Symmachiella dynata: one gene and its partner. The protein of the gene in region 1 interacts with the protein of each later gene in a pairwise test. Links are inferred from orthologs where the notes say so. Each region holds a gene or a part of one and is shown in the gene's direction. Other genes may lie near its edges.

Region 1 (3,932 bases):
CGTAAGCAACGTCGCGGCAAAGTGACCGATGACAGCACGACCGGGCTGTTCGCAATCGATACTAAAACGGGCAAGACCGCCTGGAGCTATCAAGGCAAACATATCGCCCATCACACCATTGCTTTGGGACCGGAACGGGTCTTCTTCATCGACAGCACGATCACCAGTGACCAACGCGATGAATTGCTGCGTGAAGACAAAACTGAACTTAAAAAACTGACCGGCGAGGAGGCCAAAGAGGCCGAAGCACGGATGAAGCGGATCGACGCTCGCTTGGCGGTTGCTCTAGATGCGCGGACCGGCGAAAAATTGTGGGAAACACCGGTCGACGTGACCGATTGCAGTGAAATCGGCACCGGCGGCGGCAAGTTGACTTTAATGGTGCAAAACAACGTGCTGGTACTCTGCGGCGCCAACGCCAACGGTCACTACTGGAAACAATTCCTCGCCGGGGAATTCAAAAGTCGCCGACTCGTGGCGCTATCGGGCGAAGATGGACACAAGTTGTGGGCCAAGGATGCCAACTATCGACATCGCCCGATCATTATCGAAGATCAGATCGTCGCCGAACCATGGGGATTTGACCTCTACACCGGCGCGCAGCGCATGCGGAAGCACCCCATCACCGGCGAAGAGGTCCCCTGGAGCATGGTCCGTACCGGACACCATTGCGGCATGATGACTGCTACACCGGATATGATGTTTTTCCGCTCCGGCTTCACTGGGTTTTACGATCTGAACGCCGACAACGGCACGCGGCACTTCGCCGGACACCGTACCGGATGCTGGATCAACATGATTCCCGCCAACGGCCTGTTGATGGTTCCCGAAGCGAGTGCGGGTTGTGTCTGTCTATTCTCGATCGCCTCGACCATCGTCATGGAACCGCGCGAACCCCGGCGGGATTGGACGATCTATAGTTCCGTAGGAAAATCGACGCCGGTGAAACATTTGGCACTCAACTTCGGTGCCCCGGGAGATCGTCGCGACGCCAGCGGAACCGTCTGGTTGGCGTATCCGCGGCCCAAAGCCTACAAGGAGACCGGTTTGGTCCTACCCTTGGAATTGCAAACCGACTTCGCCGACGGCAAAAAATACTCCGGAATCAATAGTCAAGCGGAGGCGTTAACTGACGTTGAGTCACCCTGGATTTATTCCTATTGGGCCGAAGGGTTGAAACAACTCACCATCCCACTGCAAGAGCAGGGGGCCGACCCGGCAAGCTATCGCGTGAAATTCTATTTCACAGCGCGCCAGGGTGATCCATCCGCAGCAGCGAAATTTGATGTAAAAATCCAAGGTGAAACGTTACTGGAAAACGTAGGCCTCGACGAATCGGATCAGGGTAACGGGCGCTCAGCAATTCACGAAGTGGCCGGGATTTCCGTAACTGACAATCTCGTTGTCGAATTCGTCCCGCGCGATGGAAGTGATGCTCCGATTCTCAGCGGCATTAAAATCGAACGCGAGTAATCGCGCCCCACGCAGCACGTTTTCATCACCAACTTTGACCAAAGGCAATGCCGGTGTCAGACGCCGCACAACACATAGGCGACGATAAGATCTGGGACACGATCCGCGCAGAGACTCAGTCTGCGGCTACCCAAGAGCCGATCTTGGCCAGCTTTCTGCACGCCACGGTTCTCAAACACGAGACGCTCGAAGATGCGATGAGTTTCCACCTCGCGGGCAAACTGGCCGATGTGAATGTAACGGCCATGTTGATCCGCGAAGTGATCGACGAGGCCTTTGCCAGCGACCCGCAGGTCCGCGCCGCCCTGCGGTGTGACATTCAAGCGGTCCGCGACCGTGACCCGGCATCGGAATACTATTATGTGCCGATGCTATTTTTCAAAGGCTTTCATGCGCTGCAAAGTTATCGTGTCGCGCATTGGTTGTGGGGGCAGAATCGGCGGGCGATGGCGCTGCACCTCCAAAGCCGCATTTCAGAGGTCTTTGCTGCGGATATTCACCCGGCCGCCCGCATCGGACAGGGTATCTTGCTGGATCATGGCACCTCGGTCGTGATCGGTGAAACCGCCGTCGTGGAAAACAACGTCTCCATGCTGCACGAAGTGACCTTGGGGGGAACCGGAAAAGCCACGGGAGACCGCCATCCCAAAGTCCGGCATGGCGTACTGGTCGGCGCCGGTGCTAAAATCCTGGGGAATGTCGAAATCGGTACCGGAGCGAAAATCGCCGCATGCAGCGTCGTTTTAGACGATGTTCCCGCGCACTGCACGGTCGCCGGAATTCCGGCCAAAATCGTGGGACGGCTCTCAGTTGCCGAACCGGCACTCGACATGGATCACATGCTGCCGCATCACCACGCCGACGGCAGCGGGATTTAAATCAGCTTGTACGGTTCACAGAATTTCGTGAATCACTTCACCATGTACATCGGTGAGGCGAAAGTCGCGGCCGCCGTGACGGTAGGTTAGGCGTTGGTGGTCCAAGCCCAAGAGATGCAATATCGTCGCATGCAGGTCGTGCATCGTGCAGACATTCTCCACCGCATGCATGCCCAACTCGTCAGTCGCCCCATGCGCCACGCCCCCTTTGACGCCTCCACCGGCCAGCCAAACGGTAAAGCCTTCGGGATGATGATCACGTCCGTCGCGGGAGGCCGCATGCGGCGTGCGTCCAAATTCTCCCGCCCAGACGATCAGCGTTTCGTCAAACAGCCCACGTGCTTTGAGGTCCTTGATCAAACCGGCAATCGCTTGGTCGGTGTCGAGAGCGTTTTTCTCGTGCATTTTCTTCAGCGCCCCATGTTGATCCCACGTACCGTTCGAGGCGCCCGGGGGGCAGGTGATCTCCACAAAACGAACACCCGATTCGATCAACCGCCGCGCGCGGAGACATTGAATCCCATACAGCCGCTGCGAGTCGACTTTGGAATCGATCGCATAAAGCGACTGCGTCGCTTTCGTTTCCCGCGACAAATCCAGCACGTCCGGGACGAGCGATTGCATGCGGTAGGCAAGTTCATAGTTCTTAACGGCCGATTCAACGGCGTCGTTGCCCCCTAATGTCTCAGCAAACGCGCGGTCCTGCAGTTTGAGCAAATCCAGTTTGGCACGCTGCACCCCCGCGCGGCTGTCGCCCGGCGTGATATTCTCCAGCGGCGGACCATCGGCATTGAGCAACGTCGCTTGAAAACTGGCCGGTAGGAAACCGCTGGAATAGTTTTCCAATCCCCCGCAAGGAATCACGCCAAAATTTAAGACCACAAACCCCGGCAGATTCTGATTTTCGCTGCCCAGTCCATAACTGGCCCACGAGCCAAGACTGGGACGCCCAGCTACGTTGGACCCGGTATGTAAAAACAACACCCCCGTAGAGTGAATCGGCAGGTCCGCTTTCATCGAACGAATCACAGCCAAATCGTCGACACAACTGGCAATGTGCGGAAACAATTCGCTGACCGGCAGTCCTGACTCGCCATGCTTAGCGAACTTCCAGGGGGACTTGAGCCATTTGCGATTCACATTCGCCGTCGGGTTATCGATCTCACCGGCCGGTTGATCGTCGACCTCCGCAAGCTTCGGTTTGGGATCGAACGAATCGACATGCGAGACTCCTCCGTCCAGAAAGCAGAAGATGACGTTTTTAGCCGTCGGGGCAAAATGCGGTCCCGTGGCCGGCGCCCCATAGGCGCGTTCCGACATCAACGCCGACAGCGCCAACATTCCAAAACCGTTGGCAGACGATTTCAGCATGCTACGCCGCGAAAACAGCCGCGGTCCGCGTCCCGGACAATTGTTGCTATGAGGATTCATACGGCCAACTGTTCCCACGATTTCGTACTTCAGCACCAAACGAAAACGTTTTCAAGGGATGTAAATGAATTCTTTGCCATTAAACAAAAGATGCGCCACGTCCTGCCAGATCTCTTTGGACGACAGAATCTGGTCGCCGGGAATTTCCTT
Region 2 (3,907 bases), 3.0 Mb from region 1 along the record:
TTCAGGTAACGGAAAAGAGACTCAGCATCCTTGAGCGCCTCTTCAGGGAACGGTTCGTCGTTCAAGCTGCGTCCTTTTCGTTTTACTTGATTGAAGTTGGTGTTTGTTGAAAGTGCTCATTGATTTGCCTGATGGAGTTCCGTTTCACAGCTTGTCGCCAGGCAAGGACCGTTCTTCCAATTCGCAATCAGGCTTTGCTCTGAGTATCTGTCCTTGATTACTTGAATGCAAGAACTTTCTCATAGCAGCTGTCAACTTAATTCAGAGTGAGACTCTCACAGAGTTGCCACATAGGAAATCTGAATCGGACGGTGATATGACTTATCTGAGAACCGTTCCTTTCCCAACGTAATTGTTACCGGACGACACTTGCCAGGGTCCCACGTAATTGCATTCCGAACAACACCGCACTATTCACAATAATTCACCAGAGGTAGACTTTTGGAGAACGATATTCCACCACGCCGTTATCAGGAAAACGCCATGTCAACGCTCGAATCACCGCCGGTTCACAAACGTCCGAACACGTGGCGGTGGATAGCGCTGGCGATATTATTGCTCGGGGCGGTTGTGGTGGTGAAAGTGGTGATTCCCGTTTATCGACAAGAACGGGCGATTGCAAAAATCGAGTCGGCTGGATTTGGGACAATTGTGCAAAGCGAGCGTATTGGGCCGGATTGGTTGTGGAAGGACGTTGCGCCGGCTCGTTGGAGGGGCTTCGACCGCGTTAATGAAATCACACAGCCGCGTTTTATTGGTTTCACGATGAGCATGATGATAATGAATGAATACATCGGAAAACCTCGACGGCTGTGCGAAATTACTTATTCAGGCGTGCCTAAGATTGATCTTGTTGCCGCCGACTTGCAAGCCGTTTCCGGTCCGAGCCTACGCGAACTCGATTTGCGACACATGAGGGTTCAGCCAACAATTTTGGACGGCTCCTCCGATGCTACCAACCTAGAATATCTGGACCTAGCGGCGACGAACATCGATGACCACTCGCTCAAGCAGATCTCGCAATTCGATAACCTCAAATTCTTGTACTTGGAAAAGACCAAAATCACAGGCGCCGGTTTGAACTATCTTGGCAAATTGACATCTTTGCAGGAACTGGCGCTCGATGACACAGACATTTCGGATTCAGGGCTTCTAACCCTCGGAAACCTTCACGATCTCCGCAAGTTATGGTTGTCGAATACAAAAATCACGGACGACGGTTTGCGCGCATTGGAGAAAATGCCACATTTGGAGATCCTTGACTTGACTGGAACGAACGCCACTGACGCGGGGGTGCGGAAGTTCGTATCCAATCACACGTCGAAACTCGCCGCTCTTAGGAGTCTGTTTCTGTACAACACTCGAATCACGGATCAGTTGCTCCCTCATCTAAGGGGTCTCGGTAAGCTTGAGTATCTTGATCTCAACGGAACAGCGGTCACTTGGAAAGGCATCAGGACTTTGGAGGAAAAAATACCAGGGTGTGAAATCCAAGGTGGACTCTCCACAACACTCTTCACCAAATAACCTTCGAATACGGGTACAGACTTTATATCCTCCAAGCGCAAAGGTTCAACACGTTTCGATCTCTTGGCCTCAAAAGCCACCGAACAGGGATTGCTCGAAAATCGGGTTTGTCTCATAATACCGGCGCGCAGGTGCGCTCAGGTTGCGCGGCTGCACCGATTCACGCCTACTCCCCATCATCTGCAACAGGAGACTGCGATGCCAATTTTTAAGGACAATGCCGAATCAATCGGGCGGACGCCGCTCGTTAAAATCAATCGGCTGACGGAAGGACTCGATGCGACGATTTTGGCCAAGATCGAAGGACGCAATCCCGCTTATAGCGTCAAATGCCGGATCGGGGCGGCTATGATCTGGGACGCCGAAAAATCGGGCAAACTCAAACCGGGTATGAAAGTCGTCGAGCCGACCAGTGGCAACACCGGGATCGCGCTGGCGTATGTCTGTGCTGCCAAGGGCTATCCGCTCACCTTGACGATGCCCGAAACGATGTCGGTCGAACGCCGGATGATGCTCAAGTCGTTCGGTGCGGAGTTGATCCTCACCCCCGGTCCTGAAGGGATGAACGGCGCGATTAACAAAGCGACGGAAATTGCTGAGAATCCTGAGTACTACATGCCGCAGCAATTCAAAAACCCGGCCAACCCAGAAATCCACTTTAAGACGACCGGCCCGGAAATCTGGAACGATACCGAAGGCAACGTTGATATTTTTGTCTCCGGCGTGGGAACAGGGGGGACGATCACCGGTGTGACGCGTTACCTCAAAAATGAGAAAAAGCACCCGGTCAAATCGGTCGCCGTGGAACCAACCCACAGCCCGGTCCTGTCCGGTGGCAAACCGGGGCCGCACAAGATCCAAGGCATCGGTGCCGGATTCGTTCCCGATATTTTGGATGTCTCGTTGATCGACGAAGTCGTGCAGGTCACCAACGATGAGTCGTTTGAAACCGCGCGGCGGATCGCCCGTGAAGAGGGAATCACCTGCGGCATCAGTTGCGGAGCCGCCATGGCCGCCGCCCTGAAAGTCGCCGCTCAGCCCGAAAGCGCCGGAAAAACGATCGTCGTTGTGTTGCCTGACTCGGGTGAACGGTATTTGTCGACGCCGCTGTTTACCGAATCGTAATTCCGCACAGAGATCTACAAACTCCACGGCCCCGTGATAAAATCGCGGGGCCGTTTTTTTGTCGGTCGGTTTGGGTGTGGTGCGTGAAGGTGGTATTTGTTTCTGTTATACTCGGAGGCACTTTTCCGGCTTTCACACCTTAGAAACACTGAACCATCCGATGAAATTTGAAACGCGTTGCGTCCATACGGGCGTCTACAAAGACGAATCTTACAACAGCGCCACCACGCCGATTTATCCCACCTCAACGTTCGTTTGGGACGCCGTCGACAAGAACCGCGGCTATGACTACACCCGCAGCGGAAATCCCACGCGGCGGGCCTTGGAAGAAAATATCACGTCGCTGGAAGGGGGCATCGATTGCCGCTGCGTGGCGACCGGCATGGCGGCCATTACCACGGCGCTACAACTTTTCACGCCGGGCGATCATATTATTTCCGGCGACGATATCTATGGCGGCACGTTTCGCTTGTTTCACAATGTGCTCTCTGAGCGGGGGCTGGAATTTACGTTCGTCAAGATGACCGATCTGGATGCAGTACGCGCGGCTGTGCGGCCGGAGACCAAATGCATTTGGATTGAGACCCCCAGCAATCCCCTGATGAACATCATCGACATGGCAGCCGTGGCGGAGATCGCCAAGCAGGCGGGCGCAATTTCTATTGCCGACAATACCTTCATGTCACCCTACTTTCAACGGCCGTTTGAATTCGGTGTCGATATCATCGTGCACTCGATGACCAAGTATCTCAACGGCCATTCCGATGTCGTCGGCGGTTGCGTGGTGACGCGCGATGAGCAACTGGCGGAGCGGGTTAACTATCTACAAAATGCGATGGGCATGGGCTGTTCGCCGTTTGATGCCTGGCTAGTGTTGCGGGGAATTAAAACCCTCGCGCCGCGGATGCAGGCGCATCAGCGCGGCGCTACGGCCTTGGCGGAAATGCTGCATGAACATCCGGCGATCGAGCGGGTCTATTACCCCGGCTTGCCGTCGCATCCCGGTCACGAATTGGCCAAAAAACAAATGACCGGCTTCGGCGGCATGCTCAGCGTCGACGTCAAAGGAGGCCGCGCAGTCGCCGAGCGGTTGGTGACGAAGACGGAATTGTTCTTGTTGGCCGAATCGTTGGGCGGAACGGAATCATTAATTGAATACCCGGCGGAAATGAGCCACGCCTCCATGACGCCCGCAGCACGATTGGCCGCCGGCATTGGCGAAAACACGGTACGGATTTCCGTGGGGATCGAACAC

Evidence for each region. Proteins that work in one complex are often made in the same cells at the same time.
Region 2: the proteins of cysE (region 1) and cysK interact in binary tests that used the Escherichia coli proteins (3 or more experiments, as listed by UniProt). The link is inferred for Symmachiella dynata from one-to-one orthologs.

What each region holds. Positions count from the first base shown.
Region 1 is NZ_CP036276.1:3,329,781-3,333,712, reverse strand. Bases 482-3,438 are described here. They hold cysE (serine O-acetyltransferase), read left to right. Parts: upstream 482-1,526; coding sequence 1,527-2,351; downstream 2,352-3,438. Other genes in these bases: Mal52_RS12855 (DUF1501 domain-containing protein), read right to left, coding at 2,367-3,438; Mal52_RS12865 (outer membrane protein assembly factor BamB family protein), read left to right, coding at 482-1,473. Also shown: more of Mal52_RS12865, read left to right, coding at 1-481; more of Mal52_RS12855, read right to left, coding at 3,439-3,782; Mal52_RS12850 (PSD1 and planctomycete cytochrome C domain-containing protein), read right to left, coding at 3,834-3,932.
Region 2 is NZ_CP036276.1:327,823-331,729, forward strand. What follows is about bases 757-3,688. They hold cysK (cysteine synthase A), read left to right. Parts: upstream 757-1,725; coding sequence 1,726-2,652; downstream 2,653-3,688. Other genes in these bases: Mal52_RS01195 (leucine-rich repeat domain-containing protein), read left to right, coding at 757-1,527; Mal52_RS01205 (trans-sulfuration enzyme family protein), read left to right, coding at 2,813-3,688. Also shown: Mal52_RS01190 (DUF4272 domain-containing protein), read right to left, coding at 1-65; more of Mal52_RS01195, read left to right, coding at 484-756; more of Mal52_RS01205, read left to right, coding at 3,689-3,907.